Regions from separate parts of the Paenibacillus sp. FSL R5-0527 genome, predicted to be linked through region 3. Evidence: riboswitches for the same ligand, from Rfam matches in the RefSeq annotation. Region 3 holds a riboswitch; each other region holds the start of a gene.

What was found. A riboswitch is a leader RNA that binds a small molecule or an ion and turns the genes downstream of it on or off. The one in region 3 is predicted to bind cyclic di-AMP.
Region 1: linked by a shared signal. The riboswitch ahead of NYE69_RS19015 (3D domain-containing protein) and the one ahead of NYE69_RS29310 (TrkH family potassium uptake protein) in region 3 are both predicted to bind cyclic di-AMP.
Region 2: linked by a shared signal. The riboswitch ahead of NYE69_RS20520 (phytanoyl-CoA dioxygenase family protein) and the one ahead of NYE69_RS29310 (TrkH family potassium uptake protein) in region 3 are both predicted to bind cyclic di-AMP.

Annotation. Positions count from the first base shown of each region.
Region 1 covers NZ_JBBOYI010000001.1:4,341,165-4,349,030, forward strand. The annotation lists gene NYE69_RS19010 (IS1595 family transposase) at 1-750, shown strand, start outside; cyclic di-AMP (ydaO/yuaA leader) riboswitch at 1,213-1,383, shown strand; gene NYE69_RS19015 (3D domain-containing protein) at 1,389-2,084, shown strand; gene NYE69_RS19020 (polysaccharide deacetylase family protein) at 2,166-2,996, opposite strand; gene NYE69_RS19025 (dihydroorotate dehydrogenase electron transfer subunit) at 3,148-3,843, shown strand; gene NYE69_RS19030 (dihydroorotate dehydrogenase) at 3,840-4,778, shown strand; gene lpdD (prenylated flavin chaperone LpdD) at 4,814-5,143, shown strand; gene NYE69_RS19040 (molybdopterin molybdotransferase MoeA) at 5,140-6,411, shown strand; gene mobB (molybdopterin-guanine dinucleotide biosynthesis protein B) at 6,438-6,941, shown strand; gene xerS (tyrosine recombinase XerS) at 7,014-7,866, opposite strand, start outside.
Region 2 covers NZ_JBBOYI010000001.1:4,652,046-4,659,911, forward strand. The annotation lists gene mgrA (L-glyceraldehyde 3-phosphate reductase) at 1-293, opposite strand, end outside; gene NYE69_RS20500 (AraC family transcriptional regulator) at 446-1,285, opposite strand; gene NYE69_RS20505 (spore coat protein) at 1,460-2,023, opposite strand; gene NYE69_RS20510 (spore coat protein) at 2,185-2,685, shown strand; gene NYE69_RS20515 (hypothetical protein) at 2,730-2,900, opposite strand; gene NYE69_RS20520 (phytanoyl-CoA dioxygenase family protein) at 3,019-3,909, opposite strand; cyclic di-AMP (ydaO/yuaA leader) riboswitch at 4,051-4,193, opposite strand; gene NYE69_RS20525 (hypothetical protein) at 4,271-4,537, opposite strand; gene NYE69_RS20530 (acyl-CoA synthetase) at 5,337-6,896, opposite strand; gene NYE69_RS20535 (transporter substrate-binding domain-containing protein) at 7,075-7,866, opposite strand, start outside.
Region 3 covers NZ_JBBOYI010000001.1:6,518,743-6,526,608, forward strand. The annotation lists gene NYE69_RS29295 (S-layer homology domain-containing protein) at 1-2,446, shown strand, start outside; gene NYE69_RS29300 (cation:proton antiporter) at 2,545-3,792, opposite strand; gene NYE69_RS29305 (potassium channel family protein) at 3,854-4,516, opposite strand; gene NYE69_RS29310 (TrkH family potassium uptake protein) at 4,541-5,884, opposite strand; cyclic di-AMP (ydaO/yuaA leader) riboswitch at 5,951-6,120, opposite strand; gene NYE69_RS29315 (CPBP family intramembrane glutamic endopeptidase) at 6,403-7,866, shown strand, end outside.

The sequences.
Region 1 (7,866 bases), 2.2 Mb from region 3:
AAGTGCAAGCATCAAACATCGCCTTTGGTCGGCACGATTTTTGAAGGAACGCATCTCCCCTTGCTCAAGTGGTTCAAGGCCCTGGATTTGTTCCTGCTTGAGGACGGCATCTCGGCGCTGCGGCTGAGCAAGGTGATCCGGGTCACCTACAAGACCGCGTGGTCGATGCTGCAAAAAATACGTCATGCCGTGGGGGAGTTCGATGCCCGGGAGCTGCTCTCCGGAGACGTGAAGGTGAACAGCGATCAGTATGGGCGTAATCCGTCCCGGTGTCAGGTTTCGCATCCGTACGCCTCGGCGGTCGTAGCCGGCTGCACGGTCACGGAATCGGGCGAGCCGGAGCAGGTCAAAATCCGCCTGGTGCCGCATAAGCGGGGAAGCGAAAAAAGGGCAAACCGTCAAGATCTAACCGAGTTTATTGGCGGGCATGTGGATGTCCATACATCGGCGGTACAGCTGTTCCCTCAGGCCTTTCGGCTGTATGCTCCCTTGCGGAGAGTAGTGAGAGAGGCGTGGGAATCGCTGAAGAGTACGTATGGAGCCTTGGGGCTGAAGCATCTGCAGGCGTACCTGAACGAATACACCGGACGCCGCCGGCTGCGCCTGCAAGGAGGACGGCCCGGAGCGGAAGAAACGATGCGGCAGAAGTTACTGCGCATGTGTGTGGCGATTCCCACGACCCCTTACCGCCGGCTGATCGCGCGTCAACCGCATCAGCCCCTTGCGGCTGCGGCCTATAGAAGTGCTTGAACGTTTCAGACGTTGCTGCAAACGGATCCAGGCTGCAGCAAGATCACGGTCTTTTCTTTTTTTTCGTTGTCTTGCCCCATTCTCCCGTCAGGTCTGCTTCACTTCACTTCTCCTAAACCTCCTTTTCCCGAACCTGGCAATGATCTATGAACAGATTTGATGATCTCGAACATGTCTGCTTTTCCCAAGCATATTCTGATTCTCCCGAACAATGCCATCTTCTTCTCTGCTTCCTGATCAAACGGGATAATCGTGCAAAGCCGTACGGACAGCGGATGTTGATCCGCCGATCACCCCATCAGCCTTCCATGTTCTCAAGCTTGGCTAGAAGCTTGCTTGTACGTTACATCATGAATGAGTTGTTACTTTTTTTACATGATTCCATAAATAAATATAGCGGCAGAATGCGGGTTTGCGCGGTTTGGATACTATTTCCTGTCCAATTGGTTACAAAATTGTGATATATTCAGATAGCCAAAACCTGCTTCGGCAGGTGCGGGGGATGATTCAGCGAATAACCGAACGTTAAATGAAACGTGGTTTCTTGGGGTGAAGCGCTCGCATTGGGCGCCGGGGATAATCCTTTTTCCCGAATCCGACAACTAACTCCGCAGGCGTATAAAAGGAGGAAGAACAGCATGAAAAATCTCTTATTCTCGAAGATTGCAAAAACAACGTTGGTAGCCGCAAGTTTGGCGGCGGTTCTACAGACGGTACCTGTGCACGCGGATGCGGTACATACGGCGGAAGAAGGAGATACCTTCTATCTGTTGGCCAAGAAGTACGGAGTCGGCATGGAGCAATTGATGAACGCCAATCAGGGGATTGATCCCGGCAATATATACGAGGGGCTGAAGTTGACGATTCCGGGAACGGAGGCTCCCGAAGCGAAAGCAGCGGCGCCGGAATCGAACCAGGCTCCCGCGGCAAAGACGATGAAAGCCGACGCGGTGTCGGGGCCGACCGTATTGCCATCGGACAAAGTCGTCGAAGCCTGGGGCAAAACGTTTAATTATTCCCATACGATTCAGATGAAAGCATCGGCATACTCGGCGGCCGCCGACGAAAACGGAAAATGGGGCGCGGTCGATTATTTCGGCAACCCGTTAAAGCTGGGCACGATCGCCGTCGACCCGGACGTGATTCCGATGGGAACGAAGGTGCTGGTCACCGGATATAATCATGATGGCTTGCCGAAGCAGGCGTTTGTGGCCACGGCCAGCGATCAGGGGGGAGCGATCAAAGGCAACCGCATCGACATCTTCATTCCCGGCAGTGTCAAATCCGTCGAATCGTTCGGGTTTCAGGAAGTCACCCTGTACGTGTTGAAGTAAATTCGTTTGCTTATATGTAGATCAAGTAAAAAAAGTGCAAGCGCTAGACCATAGGGTCTGATGCTCGCGCTTTTCTTTTTTTTATCTATACTTCGCCGTATGCAGCAATTCGGCCAAATCGACAAACTGGTAGCCTTTGTCCCGCAGCGTTTGGATAATGTCCGGCAAAGCCTGGATCGTACCGTTTAAGTTGGACCCTACGCCGCCGCCGGCATGAAAAAGAACGATCGAACCGGGCCCTATGGCGCCGAGCACGTTGTTTTCGACCTTGGATTTGTTCAGCCCTTTCCAATCCAGCGAATCCACGTTCCAGTTGACGATGGTGTAGCCGTTTTGCTTTGCCCATTGAATTTGCGGCTCCCGGATTTCGCCGTAAGGAGGACGGATCAGCTTGGGCCGGTACCCGGCGGTTTGCTGAATGATTTTTTCCGTACGCAAAATTTCCGTTTGAAATTGCTTGAGCGACCGTTTTCCGAAATTCGGGTGGCCAAAGGAGTGATTGCCGATCAGGTGGCCTTCCCGGCGTATCCGTTTTACCAGGGCAGGGAATTTTTTGGCCCGGTTGCCGACAATAAAAAAGGTCGCCTTCACGCCCTCCTTCTGTAAAATGTTTAAAATTTGCGGTGTAAATCTCGGATCCGGCCCGTCGTCAAACGTCAGCGCCACTTGCTTGACCTCAGGTCCGCGAAATTTGAACGTTTCGGAATATTTGCGCCGAAGCTCGTTTAAATCGGCCGGCTTCGGTTTGGCGTCCGCCCGGGCGGCTTGAGCTTTTGCTTCCTTGTCGCCGGGCTGCAGCGCAGCAGCCGCAGCGCGGGACGTTTCGGAAGAAGCCGATACGACGGGCATGTTGCCTCCGATTACCGCGAGAATGAAAACGGAAATCAGGAAGTTTCTGAACAGGGTAGTCAACATTTTTCCTCCTTCGTCCGGGTACTGTTATGATTTGGTATGCCCATCTTTAACGGGATTTATAAAGACACAATTATGAAAAACATCACAGACGTTCTTCCCGAAAAATTGCATCCTTTGATGAAGCAGACGTAAGGAAGAGGTGGATTTGATGGCTATCGTGGTAAGCAACAGGCGGGTTGCCGATGACGTGTTTTTATTGACGGCGGAAGGCAGATTTGCCGGGAAAATGGGCCAGTTTTATATGCTCCGCGCGAGCGAACGGTATCCATTGCTGTCGCGGCCGATCAGCATTTTCGATTTGACGGAGGACCGGATCGGATTTTTGTGCCGGATTGCCGGGGAAGGAACCAGACTGATCTCTCAGCTGAAGCCTGGCGATCCGCTCCGGATGGAAGGGCCTTTCGGCAACGGCTTTCCCCCGCTAACGGGAAAAACGGCATTCATCGGCGGCGGCATCGGTATCGCCCCGTTTTATTTCGCCCTCAAAACGGCGCCGCAGGCTGACGTATATCTCGGCTTCAGCCGGGAGGCGTACATGGTCGAAGAGTTTCGCCAGGCATCCGCGGGCCGGACTATCGTTGATGTGGGCGGTTCGATACTCGACCGCGCCGATTTTGACGCTTATGACACGATCATCGCCTGCGGGCCGCATCCGATGCTGAAAGCCGTGCAGCAAAAGCAGGCAAGCGCGGGAAGCCGGGCCAAAGTGTACGTGTCTTTGGAAAACCGGATGGCCTGCGGCATCGGCGCTTGCTTGGTGTGCAGCGTGAAATGCCGGGACGGCCGGAAAAAAGCGTGTACGGACGGCCCCGTTTTTTCGGTGGAGGAGGTGGTTTTCGCATGAGCGGGATCGATTTGTCCTGTGCCATCGCCGGGGTTTCCTTTAAGAATCCGGTCGTTATGGCCTCCGGTACGTTTGGTTTCGGGCGGGAGTACGGTGCGCTGTACGATATCAACAAGCTTGGAGGGATCAGCGGCAAAGGCTTGACCCTTCGTCCAAAAGCGGGAAACGACGGCCTGCGCGCGGCCGAAACGCCTTCCGGAATGCTCAACAGCGTAGGTTTGGAAAATCCCGGCGTCGCTGCTTTTCTCCGCGATGAATGTCCGTATTGGGAAACGCTCGATTTGGCGCGTATCGTAAATTTGGGCGGGAACACGCTCGAGGAATACGCGGAGGGCGCGCGCTTGATCGATGAGGACGCCGCCTGGCGCAAGCGGGAGGGACGTCAGGCGGTCGACATGATCGAGTTAAACATCTCGTGCCCCAACGTCAAGGAGGGCGGGATGGCCTACGGGATCAAAACGGAGATTGCCCGCGCTGTCGTCCGCGAGGTGCGCGCGGCCACGAAGCTGCCGCTGATCGTCAAGCTGTCGCCGAACGCCGAAGACATCGCCGGGATGGCCGTAATGTGCCAGGAGGAGGGCGCCGACGGCGTTTCGCTGGTCAATACGTTTTCGGCAATGAAAATCGACATTTACCGGCGGCGCAGCGTCTTCGACAACCTGTACGCCGGATTGTCGGGGCCGGCGATCAAGCCGATCGCATTAAGGATGGTCCACCAGGTGTGCCGGGCCATTACGATTCCGGTGATGGGCATGGGCGGTATCGGCAGCGCCGGGGATATCATCGAGTTTATTATGGCGGGAGCGGCCGTTGTGCAGGTGGGGACCTACAATTTCGTGCAGCCGCGCGCGGGCGAGCAACTGGTTGCCGGGCTGACCGAGTTTATGCGCTCGGAAGGCATCCGAAATTTGGACGAAATCCGCGGAATCCTTTAAAATGTGGTTATACATAGAGAAAAGGAGGCTGCGGCATGTTGACATTTGACGACATCAAGCTGGAGGCGATTCCGATGGGACGCGATTTGCTGCTCACGATCGGCGGCGGCGAGGTTCATATCGGCGCGGCGTCCACCGCTTACGCGGCGGAAGGGGGCGTCGCCGTACAAACCTCGGCCGTTCCCGGCCACAAAGAGCACACGCTAAGCGAGGATTTCGCCCGCCGCGCCGCCGCGGCGCTGAATCGGACGGTGACCGTGGTCATGGGAATCCATTACGATGATTTAAGCAAGGCGGAAATTTTGGCCGTTTCGCAAAAAGCCTCCGCTTTACTGGATGATTATTTGCAGGAGGTTAAAAAATGACTACCGATTCGCAGCAAGACAAATTTCGCCGCAAAGCGCTGCAGGTTCCGGACGCGCAGGGACGGATTCTGCCTTATGCCCGGCGCCTGCCGGCAGAAACCGTAGCGCTGCCGGACGCGCAAGGACGGATTTTGGCCGAACGTGTGACAGCCCCCCACCCGTATCCGCATTTTCGCCGGTCGGGGATGGACGGCTTTGCCATCCTCAGCCGGGATACGCAGGGCTGCGGCGCGAACCGCCCGGCTCTGCTGGAGGTGGTGGACGAGATCCCCTGCGGCTCTCTGCCTTCCGTACCGCTCGCGCCGGGAACGGCGGCGCGGATTATGACCGGGGCGAAGGTGCCGGACGAAGCCGACGCTGTGGTCATGTTTGAAATGACCGAGACGATCCGGCAGGACGGCAAAACGTATATCCGGCTCATTCGGGAGATCGAGCCGGGCAAGAATATTACTCCCGTCGGGCTGGAGCTTGCCGCGGGAGAGGTCATTTTGGAGCCCGGGCGCAAGGTGGGGGCCGGAGAAATTTCCGTGCTCGCAACGTTTGGGATCGACCGGGTGCCTGTCGTAAGAAAGCCGCGGATCGCGGTTTTTTCCACCGGTTCGGAGCTGCTGGCTATAAGCGAACCGCTGCAGGACGGAAGAATTCGCAACAGCAATGCGTACATGCTGGCCAGTCAGATTAAGGACGCGGGTGCGGAGCCGTTTATGCTGGAGGCGATTCCCGACGATCTGGAGCTGGCCCGCCAGCGGGTGCGGGCGGCGTTTGCCGATTACGACGCGGTAATCACCACCGGGGGCGTTTCCGTCGGCGATTTCGACATTATGGCCGATCTTGTGTCCGGCGGCGAGGTGGAAATGCTGTTCAACAAAGTGACGATGCGTCCCGGCAGCGTGACGACTGCCGCCGTGAAGGACGGGAAGCTGCTGTTCGCGTTATCCGGTAATCCCGGCGCCTGCTTTGTCGGCTTCGAGCTGTTCGTGCGCCCGGCGATCGGCCGGATGCTTGGCGTTTTGCAGCCTTTTTTGCCGGAAATGACGGCGGAGCTAGGCCGGCCATACAAGAAAATCAACAACTTTACCCGTTTCGTCCGGGGGAGGCTGGAAGCGCGCGAGGGCAAGCTTTACGCTTATCCGGCCGAGCTTGACGAATCGGGCGTGATGATCACGATTAAGGACAGCGATGCGCTGATCGTCATTCCTCCTTCCGGCGAAGCGAGAGAAGCCGGGGAAATGGTCACCGTGCTGAAGCTTCCGGGCGCTTCTCTTTGAGCGCTTTGGACAAGGAGGTTAACGAAATGGCGCCGATCATCCAAATCGTCGGTTATAAAAACAGCGGTAAAACAACGTTAATCGCTCGTCTTGTGGCAATGTTGCATGCCCTGAATCTTCGCGTTGCCGTCATCAAGCATGATGTCCACGGCTTCGAGGTCGACCGGGAAGGAACCGATACATACCGCCACCGCCAGGCCGGCGCTTCCGCCGTCGCCATCGTCTCGCCATGGCGCACGGCGATCGTGGAGGAGCGGGAAACGCCGCTGGCGGACTTGATCGGGCATTTTCAGGCGTATGATCTTATTATTGTTGAAGGCTTCAAGCGCGAGCCTTATCCGAAAATCGTGCTCATCCGCTCCGCCGAGGACGAGCATCTGCTGACGGAGCTCGGCGGGGTTTGCGCCGCGGTGTACAGGGAAGAGGCTCTCCCCGATCCGGACAAGCCGCAGCGGCCTGGACTTCACTGCTTTGAGCGGAACGATGTGGACGGGATATTGTCGTTTCTGAAGCAAAATGTCCTGGTCTAAGCAAAAAGGAATCCCCCGGCATAAAATGCGGGGGATTCCTTTTTGACGTACGGCGGCCGGCAGACGGATTTTTTACGATCCGCCGCTGACCCGGCGCTCGATTGCTTCGGACATCGTTTTGTCGGTGAGATGGGCGTAAACCTCCGTCGTTTCCGTCGAGGCGTGTCCGAGCTGCTCTTTCGTTTTATAGATGTCGTTTTGCAAATAATAGTCCGTCGCAAAGGAGTGGCGGAGCTTGTGTACGGTCAGGTAAGGTTTGCCGAACCGCTTGGCGTATTTGATGATCATCGCCTGGATGGCCCGCTTTGTCATCCGCTTGCCTTCCTTTTGCCCGTTGGGGACGGCGACGAATAGCGCTTTTTCCCGTTTCGGCGTGCGGTAGCGCGTTTGCCGCAGCGTTAAATAATGGGCGAGATCGTCTTTGGATTGCTCGCGGAAATAGACCGGCGTTTTGAACGTTTCGTCATTGTTCCCTTTGCGGTACACATAGACGAGCTTGTTGTTCAAGTCCAGGTCGTCGACGTTCAGGTTCACGACCTCGGACACCCGCAGCCCCGAATTCAGGATCAGGCTGGCGATGCAGGCGTCGCGTTCTTTATTTTGCTCGTAAGCGTAAAGCGCCTGCTTATTTCCTTCGATATCGTGGCCGTAGCCTTCGGCGATGTAGCCGATAAATTCGAGCAGCTCGTCCTCCTCGAGGATTTTCCCCTTCAGCTTGGCCGCCGTATCCTTCGGCTTGTGGATGCGTTTGATCTCCACCTTGGCCATAATGTTGCGTTTCAGCAGCGGGTAAAAATTTTCATCCTCGGCAATCTGGCTTAAATAATGGAACAGGGAGCGAAGGGACGACATCTTGCGCGATACCGTGATTTTCGAATTCGTCCCATCGGTCCGGGTCGTCAAGTGCAAGCGGTAGCCGACCACA
Region 2 (7,866 bases), 1.9 Mb from region 3:
GCTTTGGTGGAGATGATCATTTCGTCGCGGTAAGGGCGGAAGTCTTCCCTGAGCACCCTGCCGAACGTTTCCTCCGCCGACCCCGGCGGCGGTCCGTAGTTGTTGGCCAGGTCAAAATGCGTAATGCCGAGGTCAAACGCCCGGCGCAGCATCGCCCGCCCGTTTTCCAAAACATCGATGCCGCCGAAATTATGCCATAATCCGAGGGATATGGCGGGCAGCTTCAAGCCGCTTCTGCCGGCGCGGTTATATGTCATTTTTTCGTATCTGCCGTTGTCTGGCTGATAGGTCATGGCTTGTACCTCCTTTAATGGTCATGAGAACAATATAATCGAAGCCGTGCCGCACACCTATATCAACAAGGCTGTTTGATATGGCATAATGTCCGCTTCTCTCGATCCATTGTCCACAAAGGCGCCAGCCGTAGCTATTACAGCCCATCCTATTAAAGCCCGTCCCGGTAGGCCGAAGGGGAAACGCCGAGCGTTTTTTTGAACATTTTCGAAAACAAGAGCGCATCCTGATACCCGACCGACCGGGCCACCTCCCCGATCGTAAACCGGCCCGTTTTCAGGAGCGCGCAGGCCCGCTCCATCCGGTACTGCAGCAAATACCGCTGCGGCGGAAATCCCGTCGCCTGTTTAAAGATGGCCGATAAATATTTGCGGTCCAGCCCAACGACCGCCGCCAGCTGGCCGACGGAAATCTCCTCGCCGTAATGGCTGTGCAGAAAATCAAGGCAGCGGTGTATGTAAGCGTCCTTCGCCTGCGCTTGAACCGCCGCTTGGCCCGGCGCGGAAGCCGGAGCCAGCTCTACCATGACCGAAAAAAACTCGTTCAGCAAGGCCCGCAAACGCAAATCGCGGGTGGCCGCCTGCTCCTCGGCCTCGTTCAAAAGCTCGTACAGCTTCGGCATCAAACGGGGATCCATGGGGAACACCGGCTGCTCCGCGGTCACACGGGTTCGCGCCAGAATTTCTCCCGCCTGATCGCCGCAAAAGGCGATCCAGGAATAAACCCAGGGCCTTGCGGCGTCCGCCTGGTAAAAGACGACCCGCTCGGGATAAGCGATAAACGCCTGGCCCGCCGTCAGCGTCAGCGTCTCGCCGTCCTCCACGCGAACGATCCCCTTTCCCTCATGGACAAAGTGGATCTTATAAACGTCCCGTACGCCCGGGCCGAACGAATGCTGGGGAGCGCAGGCTTCCTTGCCCCAATAGCATAAATACAGCTCCGGTGAATCGCGGAACGGACGGTCCGGGTTGTAATGAAAAATCGCGGCCAATAACAGCACCTTCCTTGCACTTGGCAGTGGAATTGAATGCGCCCGCATCCGCTGACATTGTACCACAAAACAATGTTTCCAATTGCCGATCCCATGCAAAAAAGAGCGGGTGCGCCAAGGTCATTGATTTCCTTGGTACCCGCTCTTTTACTTTCGCTATGCTCCGCCGATTTGCTAATGAACCGCCGCCGGCTCCTGCACTTTCTGATAAAAAGCGCCGAGCGTATTCATCGTCGACATCGGAGCCGCTTCTAACGGATAATAGCCTTTTTTTACCATCCATTGCCATACGTCATAAGCGTGGTGCGAGCACATGCAGAAGGCATGCTCCAGGAAGCTGCGGATTTCGGGATGGCTCATCTCCATGGCCGCCCAAGCGTACTCCCTGCCCGCCCGTTTCAAAGTCAGCAAATAAGCGGTGGCGATTTCCCGGTCGTTGAACTGCTGAATCGAGGTTCTCGGCATGACCGGAACAGGCGACGCAGACGCCTCGGTAAAGGATTGCAAGACCGGCTGCAAATCCGGAATGGCCAATTTCCCGCTGGCCCCTTCCGCCTTGCTTAAATACTCCACCTTCATGTTGTAGTCCTGAAAATGGAGCGGAAGATGTTTTTGCAAGATCGCCTTCAGTTCAGGGTCCTGCGCTTGGTTTAAGAAACACGCCATGTTCGTAATCGAGTTAACGCAGCTTAACGTTAGTTCGTTCAAATCCTGTGCCTCGTGTGCGGCCAATTCCATGAGAACGTATCCTCCTTCGCTGTTTTGCGGTTGCTTGGTAAATCACTTTTAGAATGCGCCCCATCGTTTTCTATTATTGCCGGAAGCCGGAGTAAAATCGTCCCATACAAGGACAAATACCCATAAGGTTCCGCTGCGCATATAATGAATCAATCCTAACTATGGAGTGTGAGATCGTGAATAATGAATGGAAACAGGAGCATCTGGCCTGGCATGAAACACTGGAGCTGCATGAGCTGGTCGCCTCGCAATCCGCCAATTTGGCGGCGTTCAAAAAGAAACTGCCGATGGTGATGGACCCGGAGTTAAAAGCGCTTTATGCAGAAACGATCAAAACCTTGGAGCACAATATCCGCGAATTGCTCAAATTTTATCCGCTGGCGCCTGGTATGGCCCGCAACGTTTCGCCCGATATGACCGGTTTTGACGCGGCCAACCTGCTTGGCTTCGCTAAAGCCTCTGTACGCAATTACGCGAACGCCATTACGGAGACGGCTACTCCTCAATTAAAAGAAACGTTCCAAAAACATCTGCTTGGCGCCATCGCCCTTCATACCAAAATATTTAACTTCATGTACCAACACGGTTACTATCCGGCGTACAATTTGGAAGAACTGCTGGCCCACGACGTGCAAATGGCCAATCAAGCGCTAAACATGTAGCTTGCGAAAAAACCCCGGAATTCCGGGGTTTTTCTGGCGGTGCGTCATTTCTTTTGTTCCTTTTCTTCAGGTTCATCGTATTTATTGATATGCCCGGTAATGGCTTCGACCGCTTCATTCACATTCGTGGTGGCCGGCACGGCCTTAACCTCGTCTTCGGTCTTATCGACAAAATTTTGATGATCCGCGCGTACGGCTTCAATTTTATTGCTCACCTAAAGGTCACTCCTTTCCCGGAAGGTTGTGGTTTGAATTTACTATGCGATATTTTGCGCTTCTTTATGTATAAAGCCGCCCCAACGCAAAGCCATTTTGCCGGGACGGCTTTTTTTCTTAAAATTCCGCGCGGGCCGCCATGTATTCGGGTCTCGGCTTCTTCCCGAAATAAGGCTCCGCCAGTTTGTTTGCTACGCTGTTATAGACCATAAAAATATTGCTGCGCGGGTACGGCGTAATGTTGCTGTTGGAGCCGTGCATTAAATTGCAGTCGAACAGCAGTACGGAACCTGCCTTGCCGACCGGCGTTTCAATGCCGCAGCGCTTCGCCAGTTCGGTTAAGCTCGCCTGATCGGGCGCGATGAATTCCTTGGAGCAATCATCCGGCGCCTGGCCGACGCACGACACGAAGATTTGATGGGAACCGGGCATGACCATAAGCGGTCCGTTAAACGGATAATTGTCTTCCAGTGCGATCAAGCAGCTGAGCGCCCGCATCCGGGGCATCCCGTCCTCCACATGCCAGGTCTCAAAGTCCGAATGCCAGTAAAACTCTTTGCCGGTAAATGCCGGCTTATAATTGATCCGCGACTGATGGATGTAGCTTGGTCCCCCCAAAACATGCTCGACGATCGCGAGCAGTCTCGGATGCCGGGACAACTCCTGAAAAACCGGGTGGGTCCGATGAATCGCAAAGATCGAATGCACTTCTTCCCCGCCGGGCTGGCGGATAATTTCATCGGATGAAAGGTTCCGGGATGCTTCCCGCAAGCGCTGCGCCTTCTCCTGATAGCCCTTTAATTCCGCTCCGCCGAAAAAGTTCTCCAGGAACAGATAACCGTTTTTGGCGTAAAAATCCGACTGCTCTTTGCTGATTCCGCTTTCCGCGTTCCACTCGCCATATACGATGGGGTCCTGCCGCGGAAGCCATCTCGGCTCAGCATACACCCGGGAAGGGTAAGCATCCGTCTTTGGATCAAAAATTACGGACGTTTCCAATTGATTCATTCCTCCTCATCCCCTCATAAGAAATATTTGTCCAAACCAAAAAGGACCGCCGCTTGGAGAAGACAAAGCTTACCCAGCAGGGTCCTTAAAACGGACAAAGGCCCTTATAAAAGGGCCTAATAAAATCTCTTAATGTCGCAATATAGACCCATCCACTGCTGACGAGGTTAGCTGACGGGCTCGGGTAAGATGGTACCCTACAATCATTGCTGAATGATTCGCCCCAAAAAATTGGTTCCCCCGTTTCCCGGCTCCTTAAGCCGGAAACTAAGCGTGAGTCTATAGTAAAGGCAATTCGCGTTCATGTCAACCCATGTTCTGTAACATTTTCGATTTCGCCATATGCTCGCCGCCGTATTCGTTACTGCAGCCGGCTTTCCGCTTCAGCCAAATCGGCCTGATCCTCCTGCAAATCTTCCTTGGCGCGTTCCAGCGGTTCCGGGTTCATGCGCCCATCCGCCTGGGAAATGGCGTTCTCCGCTTTGTGAATGGCGTTGTAGGCATTTTCCACCGTTTCTTCGGTCGGATGGGACTGTGCTTGCGTTACGGCCCGGTGCGCTTTTTTGACGGACTGCTGGGCGGATGAGATCGGGTTTTGCGATTGCATGCTGGAATAAGGATTTGCCATGTTTTAGCCTCCTCCAAAAAGATGATAAGATGCAGGACCTTACTAATTTGAGGAAAAGGGCCGGACAATATGCGTTCGAACTTTTGCCAATCCCACGCTCCTGCCGCATAGGCCGCAGCGAAAAACCAACTTTAAAGCAGATAGAGCATGGATTTGACAGCGATGGAATACGGAGCCGGAAAAAGGAGGAGGAGGAGATCGGCACGAAATCACTGGCGTTGCATTAACTTTTGCTCAAGCTTTCCCGTGAAAGCTATCCGAAATCTAACGGTTGTAGCAGCGGCTATTTGCCGAAAAAAGACCTTTTCTAAATTCTAACGGTTGCCAGCGCCGTTATTTGCCTGAATCCAAGCAAAAATTACCGGTTTTCAGCGAAATAAGCCCCATGGCAACCGTTACAATTTGAAATCAACGGGATTGGAACAAATAGCGCTTGTGGCAACCGTTAGAGCATTGGTGTGCTCAGAAAATGTATCTTGCCAGACTCAAATGCAACGCTAGTGGCACGAAATGCAAAAGAGCATGCGATTTTCGTCGAAAATCCCCGAAACAGGCGGTTCAACTGCAAATATGCAGTTCATTTCTTATGATAAGCTGCCTTTTTATCCTATAGCTGCAAATGAGATGTATTTTTGCACTTCAACCGCCCAAAAGCAGAAATTTGCGGAAATTCAAATGCACTTTTGCATTTGATTCCATCGAGCCGTCCTTCTTACCATGAAACTGATTCATAAATCCGCCGGTGGTTTTCCCCAATTACATCAAGGCTTTCTTGCCCTAGCTCGGGGGGCCGTTTGTTCTAAATAGAGCTTTTCACCTCCAAGGCTGCGCGCTCCTCCCGCTCCCGCAGCTCTACTCTGCGGATTTTGCCCGTATTCGTTTTGGGCAGTTCAGCGACAAATTCGATTTTCCGCGGATATTTATACGGGGCCGTCACCGCTTTGACATGAGCCTGAAGCTGCTTGACCAGTTGCGGCGAACCCGCCGCCCCTTCTTTCAGCACAACAAAAGCTTTGACGATATGCCCGCGAATTTCGTCGGGACTCGCCACGGCGGCGCATTCCTTGACGGCAGGATGCTTCATCAGCGCTTCTTCGACTTCAAACGGCCCGATCGTATACCCGGAACTGATGATGATATCGTCGCCGCGCCCTTCGAACCAGAAATAGCCTTCTTCGTCCATTCGCGCCCGGTCCCCGGTAATAAAATACTCACCGCGCACGTTTTGTTGCTTCCGCTCCGGCTCCAGGTAATAGTTTTTAAACAAAGCCGGCATGCTAACATGAACGGCAATATCCCCGACTTGTCCCGCCGGAAGCGGAATTCCCCGCTCGTCGACCACCTCCGCCACGCCCGGGGAAACCGCTTTGCCCATCGATCCCTGCTTGAGCGGAGTATCCTTCAGATTGCCGATCAGCAGCGTGCTTTCGGTTTGCCCGTATCCGTCGCGAATGGTGATGTTCAATTCCTCTTGAAATTTCCGGATCACTTCCTCGTTTAGCGGCTCCCCGGCGGAAACGGCGCTGCGCAGGCCGGATAGGTTATAACCGCCCAGCCCGTCCGTTTTCGACATGATCCGATATTCGGTCGGCGTGCAGCACATGACCTGAATGCCGTAATTCTCCAATAGCTGCAGGTAGCGGTGCGGTTGGAACGTCCCCTGGTATACGAAACCGGTCGCCCCATTCCCCAGTACCGACAGGAACGGGGTCCAAATCCATTTTTGCCAGCCCGGCGCGGCTGTGGCCCACACTGTATCGGCGCTTCGAATGTCCAGCCAGGCCGAGGTGATCCTGAGATGCGCATAACCCCACCCATGGCTGTGCACGACGCCCTTCGGATTGCCGGTCGTTCCGGACGTATACGCCAAAATGGCCATATCGTCGCGGTGAGTCCGCACCGCCTCAAAGGTGTCCGGCTGCCCGTCCATCAATGAATCGAGCATAACCCACCCGGCTGGAGCGAGGACGGTTTCGTGGCTTCCGGCAACCGCGATGCGAAACGCCCATGACGGCAGCTCCTCATCAATGTTGTCCGCCTCCCCGGTCGCATTGTGCCAGGCGATGACCGCCCGCGCCCCGGAGTGCCGAAGCCGGTAAGCCAAGTCCTTGGCCCGCAGCATCTCGGACGAAGGGATGATCGTCAGCCCCAGCTTCAAGCAAGCCACATAAATTACGTAAGCATTAATATGCCGCGGCATCATCACCAGCACGCGGTCCCCTTTGTTTAATCCGAGCCCGGACAATCCTCCGGCAAGCCGGTTCGCCCCGGCCAGCAGGTCTCCGTACGAAATTTCCTCATAATCGCCTTGCTCGCTTAACCATTTTAAAGCCGTTTTCCCCGGGTCGTGGTTCTCCATCTCCGATGTTATATTGTAAAATTCCGGCGCCAGCCACTGCTCATAGTTCAAGTTGATCTATCCCCTTTTAAACTGAAGTTACCAGTTATTTTGATCAACTCATTATACCACATAATAGTACCAGGTTCTAAGACCGAACGTGAAAAAACCTGCAAAAATGTTTGCAGGTTTAACCGGACTAAAGCTTGCCGCCCTCCGTGATAACTTCATTGGGATCGGTATCGGGCCCCAGCTCGTCTTTGACGTATTTGTTATACAGCTGGAGCAGGAACTGCTCCTTCCCCAGATTTTCCAGCTCGGTATTGATCCAATCCCTCAGCTCCGTGTTGCCTTTTTGGACAGCCGGAGCGATCGGCGCTTCTTTTTCCAGCTTTTCTTCGATCAGATGAAACCCCGGGTTATCCTTGGCCCAGCCGATTAAGATGAAGTTGTCCTGAGCGTAGCCGTCGCCGCGCCCGTCTTTCAGCGCCTGCAAAGACTCGGTGTTTTTATCGTATTTGACCAGTTCGATATCGGGGCGGTTTTCCGTCAGAAAAATATCGGCGGTCGTTCCCTTGGTCACAATGATTTTCTTCCCTTTCAGGTCGTCCAGCGTTTGAATCCCGCTGCTGTCCGCGACGAGCACCTGGGTCGCCACTTTCATCGTCGGGTTGGTGAAGTCCACCTGCTCGGCCCGTTCGTCCGTGACCGTCATATTGGCGACGATCAGGTCCACCTTGCCGCTTTGCAAGTAAGGAATCCGGCTGGCCGGCTCGACCGTGACGAATTCGATGTTCGTTTCGTCGCCGAGCAAATCCTTGGCGAACCGTCTGGCCAAATCGTTGTCAAAACCGATGAAATTTCCTTGTTCGTCCGTAAACCCGAAAGGCGGCTTGTCGGAAAATACGCCGACGATCAGTTTGCCGCGGTCTTTAATGGCCTGAATGCCGCCGCCGGAAGCCTCCTTGGCTCCCGCCGAGCCGCCGGCCGC
Region 3 (7,866 bases):
ACAGATCAATAAGGATTCGCTTAAAGTGTCCGAAAAAGGTAAGGAACCCTTGTCCAATATCGAGACGGTCCTTAGTGATGGGAGCCCGGGGAAGGGTACGAATGAAGTTACACTGCTGCTGCCGCAGTTAAAGTATAACACGACATACGTTGTACAAGCTGAAGAAGGCAATTTTGTGGATGCGGAGAACCGGAGCATTGCCTCCCCTGCTATTCAGTATTTTTTCACAACAAAAACCGAGACAGCCGCCGGCAGTACTAACAATGCCGTCAATGCTGGTGCGGCGGAAGAGACTTCGCCATTGCAAATGTTAGGTGTGACACCACTTGGGGGAAGCACGAACATTCCCGTGAATACCGAGTTTACGATGATTTTTAATCGCAACATTAAGATTAATAACGAATCCGCCATTGTTTTTAAGAAAAAAGAAAATGATGCGCAACTGGCTGTTCAGGTTAGAGCCTCCGGTTCAGGTTTGTTTATAAAGCCTGTTCATGAGTTGGACAAGGGCGACAGGTATTATCTGTACATTGGTGCGGGTGCCGCAGCGGATGCTCAGACAGGGGCTGTATATATGAACGGCTGGGAGGGTTTATACGAGACGGAGACGGACAAGAATAGTAGCGAGGCTCCTGTCCTTCAAAGTGGGGAGATTACGAATAATACGATTATTTTAAAATATAGCAAGCCGCTTGGCACAAATAATAGCATCGCAACGACAGGCTTCAAGGTGGTGGTTAACCAGCGGGAAAGAGAAATTTCCAAGGTATACTCTTCCGGGAGCTATCTGTATATCGAATTGGTGACAGCTATTGAAGCAAGTGATTTGGTGGAATTATCGTACACCCCGAAAGCGAGTAATAAGCTAGTCCTTAGCTCTGGGCAGGCGCTTGCGGAAATCAGCAGCTATAAGGTGAGCAACACCGGCAGTAAGTCAACATTATCAGAACCACCAGCTGCACAGGGCAGGCCATCCTTTGTAACGGCGATTTCCAGCTCTAACTTCGGACTTGGCGGTTATCTGCTAAATCTAAGTACGGCTAAGTCATCAAGCAGTGTATCGGTTGGCGGGCAAAATATCTCAAGATATACGATCGGCGCAGCACAACTGCAAGAAGCCATTAAATTTTTGATCTCCGTAAATACGAATAAAAGCAAACGCGAGCCGTTAATTTTTGAGGTGCCGACGACGGAGAAAGCCGCTGAGGTGGCTATCCCGCTTGGCGCACTGTATGAAGGTTACAATCGCGGTAAGCCTGTTTCATTTTCAATTAAATACAATGAAACGATGTATGAGCTGCCGGTCGAGGAGATTCCGTTTGCGCAAATTGCCAAGTCCTTGAATAACGGGACACTAAGTGTAGATTCTTTAAACACGCTGTACTTGATTATTCAACTGGAATTTGTTTCGCCTGACCAGATTTCCATACCGATGACTATAAATGGGGTTTACGTGAACCAGGCAAGCGATCCTATACGCATTAGAATCATTGTGGTTTCTGAATCAGATGCGTCTAATCTTAACGCGGCTACCCATTTGTTTAATATTTCTCATGTAGGGAAGCTTTATTTGCGCATTACCGGCAGTAAGGTGACATCTGCAAATGCAACGTTAGTGAAATACGACACAGTCAGCAAGACGATCATTCCAATTCCGTCTAAGATTTCCGGAAGCAACGGGACGCTGGTATTTAGCGGAAAACCTGGCGGCAATACAGCGAATAGCGGAGCCGGGGCATCCGGGGCTGGATTGGCATCTGGACAAACGGGAACAGGGTCAGGAGCAGATGAAGGCTCGACAAGCTCAGGGGCAGGATCATCCAATGTGGAGGCAGGGTCAGCAGCTTCAGACGGCCTGATCGTTGGCCTAGCATCAGGTGCTGCTAATTATGGGGACACCGGGAAGCATTGGGCAAAAGCGGATATTGATGAGCTGACCGCAAAATTTGTGGTCAGTCCACGTAAAAGCGATTCTAACGCATTTGAGCCTGACCAGAATATTACGCGTGCAGAGTTCGCGGAGTACATTGCCAAAGCGCTGGGATTAGGCACAGATATAAAGGAAGCGCAGGTTTATCCGGACGTGAAGCTCGATACGCGCGGGGGCTACATAGGCGCTGCCAGCAAAGCCGGAATCATTACGGGTTACCCGGACGGGAAATTCAGGCCGGATCAGTATATTACCCGTGAGGAAATGGCTTTGATGATGGTGCGTGCCCTGAATTATGGCAAATATGAGCCTACCTTAAACGGCACACCGGCACAGGCTTTGACGAAGTTTAAGGATGCCTCCAAGATTCGTTATCAAGAAGCTGTAGCCAAAACAGTTAGGGCCGGCGTTATCCAGGGGGTGACGGCAAATACCTTCCAGCCTCAAGGGAACGCAACACGCTCACAAGCGACGGTAATGATCAAGCGGGTGTTGGATAAGCTGAATTTGGAATAGCTGAATCTGGGATAGCTGAATCTGGGATAGCTGAATCTGACGAGCTAATTTAGAGCCTTCAAGTTAGACTATTGAAAACTAAAACCGCCACCCAAGCCTTACGGCTTTCCGGTGGCGGTTTCTTTGACTTCCAAACCGAGTTTTTTGGCGACCCAGCCGGTGGTGCTCGCTTGAATGATGATCGTCAGCACAATCGCCATAAAAGCCAGCCCGGTAATCACGTTGGAATGAGCGATTCCCATCCCCGCAATCATGCCGGACAAGGCGGCCGGGATCACCCCGGTTTCGCGCACCCAGCACATGAACAGCAGTTCGCGCCACGTCCACTTCACCTTGCGGTCGGGCCAGGCGCACGCCAGCACCGACAGCGGGCGGGCCACAAACATCAGGATCAGCACCGCCGCCAGGCTTGGCCAGAAAAATTGCCCGAGCGTGGCAAAATTCACTTGGCTGCCCAGCAACACAAAGATCAGCATGCGCATCATAACCGTCATATTTTCAGCGAAAGAGCTCATTTCCACATGATTGTCTTTCAGGGACAAACCGAACGTTTCGGCATTACCCCAGATCACCCCGGCGACAAACGTAGCCATAAACCCGCTGACATGCAGCAAATCGGCGATCAAGTATGAGGATAACGCGCAGACCGTCATGACGATTGTGGAATAGTCGCGAAAATAGCCGTGGCGGGCATGTCCCGCCAAATAAGTCAGTATGCCCGAGATCATCAGTCCGGCAAGAATTCCGCCGAGCGCGGTTTTGACAAACTCCCAGGACATAGCGCCAACGTCCAGCGCCCCGCCGCCGGCCACCGCGGCCAGCAGCGAAAACGTCAAAATCGAGCCGGTAGCGTCGTTAAACGCCGATTCGCTCTCCACCGTCTCGCGGACCCGCTCCTTGATTTTTACCTGCTTGAATACCGGAATGATCGAAGCCGGATCGGTGGAGGCGATGACCGCCGCGGCCAAAAAAGCAAAAATCCAGTCAACGCCGAACAAGTAATGAACACCCACGCCCACGACGATCGTCGAAATCACCACACCCGGCACGCTGAGCAGCGATAACGTAATCCATACGTTGCGAAGCCCGCTCAGCCGCAAATTCCGCCCGCCGTCAAACAAAATCAGCGCCGACCCGACCGTTAATATCAATTGATTGATCAGCGATCCGCTTTGTTCATGAATCAGCCCAAGCCCCGGGCCGAGCAGCATCCCGACGGCGATGAACACCGCCACATCCGGCAGCCTTAGCCATGCCGCCAGTTTGCCCGATACTACGCCAACGCTGATGACGAATAAAATTAAGATCAGAAAATGATGTATCGCTTCGGTTACAGCCGATTCCATACCGCCACATCCCAACCATCAAAAGTGAACCAACTCTTTTTTCTTAATAACCCGGTAATAATTACTCGTTAATGACTTCCTCGAACTCTTCGATATTTTTCTTCGATCCGATGATGACCATAATGTCCCCTTCTTGCAGCTGATCCATGGCGGTAGGCGCCACCAGGATGCTTCCGTCGCGATGAATGGCCACGATGCTGCAGCCGAAACGGGCGCGCGGGTTAATGTCGCCCAGGTTTTTCCGGTCAAGGCAAGCGGGAACGTTCATTTCCACGATGCTGTATTCCTTGGACAATTCGATGTAATCCAGCAGATTTGGAGTCACGAGCTGATGCGCCACGCGGACGCCCATATCCCGTTCCGGAAAAATAACCCGGTCCACGCCAAGCTTTTGCAGCGCGCGGCCGTGCAAGACGGAGATCGCCTTGGCAACCACGGTCTTGATCCCCAAGTCCTTGAGCAAAATCGCCGCCAAAATGCTCATCTGAATATCGCTGCCGATCGCGACGATCCCGCAGTCGAAGTTACGGACGCCCAGCGATTTCAGCACTTCCTCGTCCGTGGCGTCCGCCACGACGGCATGCGTCAGCTGGTCGCTCAATTCGTTTACCACCTCTTCGTCCCGGTCGATCCCGAGCACCTCGTACCCGAGGTCCATTAACTCCAGAGCCAGGCTGGAGCCGAACCGCCCCAATCCGATGACTACAAACTGCTGCATTTTCATGTTTAATCTCAAGTCCCCTTATCTTTATCCTATAATCATTTTGCCTTCCGGATGGCGGTACAGTTCTTTGCCCTTCTTCGGTCCAAGCGCATAAGCCAGCGTAAGCAGCCCAAGTCTTCCGGCAAACATCGTAAAGCTGATGAGGATTTTGCCGATTACCGTTAGTTTCCCGGTAAGCCCCATCGATAGGCCGACGGTGCCAAACGCGGAGGTCGTCTCGAACAGAATGCTCAGGAAGCTGGCGTCCTCGGTCGTGGACAGCACCATGGCGACGGCCACCACAAGAAATAAAGCGAGCATCGTGATGGTGACCGCTTTGAAAATACGTTCCTGGGCCATCCGGTAGCGGAACAGGACGAGGTCCGACTGCCCGCGGATCATGGAGATGACCGCGCCCACGAGAATGGTGAAGGTCGTCGTTTTGATCCCGCCGCCGGTCGAGCTGGGCGAAGCCCCGATAAACATCAGGATGATCATAAAAAATTGCGAAGCCTGCCGCAGCGCGCCGATATCGACCGTGTTGGCCCCTGCCGTCCGCGGCGTCACCGACTGGAACAGCGCGGCCCAAAATTTCCCGCCCCAGCCGAGCGGGGCTAGCGTCCGCGGATTGGTGAATTCGAATATAAATATGACCAGGGCCCCGACCACGATCAGCGCCGACGTCATCGACAGCACCACCTTGGAATGCAGCGACAGCTTGCGGCGGCGCCGGAAATCAATGATGTCCGACAGCACGATAAACCCGATGCCCCCGGACACGATGAGAAACATCGCCACGAAGTTGACGAGCGGATCGGCCACGTACAACGTCAAGCTCCGGTATTCGCCAAACAGGTCGAACCCGGCGTTGTTAAACATGGATACCGCGTGAAAAACGCCAAAGTACAGCGCCCGGCCCAGCGGCATGTCAAACGCCCAGCGAATCGCGAACAGCAGCGCCGCGCAGGATTCAATGACCAGCGAATACAGCAGCACCTTGCGGATCAGCCGGACGATGCCCTCCATCGTGTTCTGGTTCATCGCCTCCTGCAGGATCAGCCGGTCCTTCAGCGAGATTTTCCGTTTCAACACGAGCGAAAACAAGGTGGCCATAGTCATGAACCCAAGTCCGCCGACCTGAATCAGCAGCATGATTACGATTTGGCCAAACGTGGAAAAATAGGTCCCGGTATCGACGACGACCAGTCCCGTTACGCATGTCGCCGAAGTCGCCGTAAACAGCGCGTCGACGAACGGCAGCATCTCCCCGGCCGCACTGGAAATCGGCAGCATCAGCAGCAGCGATCCCAGCAAAATGATGAGCGCAAAACCCAACACCAAAATTTGCGGCGGGGAAAAGCTGATTTTTTTGAAAGACAATTCATTCACCCCATTGTTGTCGTGAAAAAAGAACAAAAGAAAAAAGCACTGGAAATCCAATGCCTTTCGGTGTTTGGTTCCTGTTGCAGGAGGCCTACGAGGTTAGCTGACGGATTCGGGCATGCACAGTTGCCCTAATCGCCCGACCAAGGCAGCCATGCCGCTGCCGCCACAATCGCGCGAAATTCACCCCAAAAAAAATCGGTTCCCCCGTTTTCGAAATCGAAATTAGGCCTTATTATTTTTCAAATGTTTTCATTCCGTTTTCGTCAAATGGATTATAAACCTTATTGGCTTCCACTACAAAGGTTCTTTTTGATTAAAAACGGTGAAAAAAGGCTGGAAACGGCAAATCGCCGATCTTCTTGCCGTCCAATCTGAGCCATGCTAGGGTATAACGGGATTATTGCATCTTTTCATCATTTTTGCCTTCAACTGGCGTTGGAAATTCCACTATGTTATCTTTACTGTGATGTACTTCGCGCAAAATCATACTTGAGAACAAAAAATTTTAAAGGAGTTTTGTAATGTTTTCACCTATGAAACCGTTCAGCCGCAGGCTGAAGACAAAAACGCTTTGGCTGATGGCCCTGATCGGGTTGGTCATTTTCTTCATCGTCCAGATTTTTCCGACAACCGCTTCCGACACGCTGCAAATGGAGCAGTCGGATGACGTCATCGCCAAATCGCAGGCCAGAACGAAAGCTATCGAATTTGCAAAGTCGGTGCTGAACTTCGAGTTGGCCGGTCATCCCGAAAAAGCGCTCGTTACCTATGAATCGCGCTCCGATCTGTACGGTTATTTAACGAAGGCGGATTTGCTCGCCCCTTTCCTGAAGACGTATGACAAGCAATTTCCGTACGACGTTTTTCGCGTCCGTTTCAACGAACCAAACGATGGGTTTAGCGCTTTGACCGTCGACGTTCACATGACCACCGGCAAAGTGGTCGGGTTCGAGGAAATCGTTTCCGCGAGCAATGCGAAAAAGCAGATGATGCTGGACTACGGTACCGAGACGCCAGACTCGCTGCGCGCCTGGGAAGGCGACTTGACGCTGGAGGAGAAGGAGCGGCTGGCCGCGCCTTATCTGGCCACGTTCGGCTTTGATCCGGCCCGCCTTGAGCGCGTGTCGGGCGAGGGCGATGTCGGTCTGCTCTATCACATCAAGGGGGATGAGCTCGGGGAGTCGCAAGCGACGATCGATATCCGCTACGAATACGGCGCCGTATCGTCATTCGAAAGCTACTTCTCCGTTCCCGAGACGCATGCCGATTACGTCGCCGGGCAGACGCGGCTGGCCAACTGGCTTACCTTTGCCGGATACGCCCTGTTCACGTTTGTGCTCGGCATCCTGGCCATCGTATACAGCGCGCTGACGCGGGCGCATACCACTTTTAAACGCGGGATTTTTCTGGCCGGCGCCTACTTCGTCTTGTCCGTCATCGGGACGGTCAACATGCTGCCTGTGTTTGAAAAGGACGGGCTCGATCCGATCGTGCTGACGGTAGGGTTCGTGATTCAAGGGCTGGTCACCCTGATTCTTGCCGCCTCGGTATATTTCTCGCTCGTCGGCGGGGACGGACTGTGGCGGAAAAACGGCATCAATCTGTGGGCGCGGTCCAGGGAGGAAGGTTACGGCCGCCATGTGCTGACCGCGGTGGCCGACGGTTATGCGTGGGCTTTAATTTTGCTCGGGGTGCAGTCGGTTGTCTTCTTCATTCTGGAAAGAACGATTCATACCTGGTCGACGACCGATGCGACACAATCGCCGTACAACATGGTCTACCCGCTCCTGTTCCCGCTGCTCGCCTGGGTGGCCGGGATCGGCGAGGAAGCCGTTTACCGGCTGTTCGGCATTCCGATGCTGAAGAAGCTGTTCCGCAGCACGTTCGTCGCCAGTCTTTTGACGACCTTGATCTGGGCTTTCGGCCATACGCTGTATCCGATCTATCCGGTCATTTCACGGCCGATCGAGTTGACCTTTATCGGA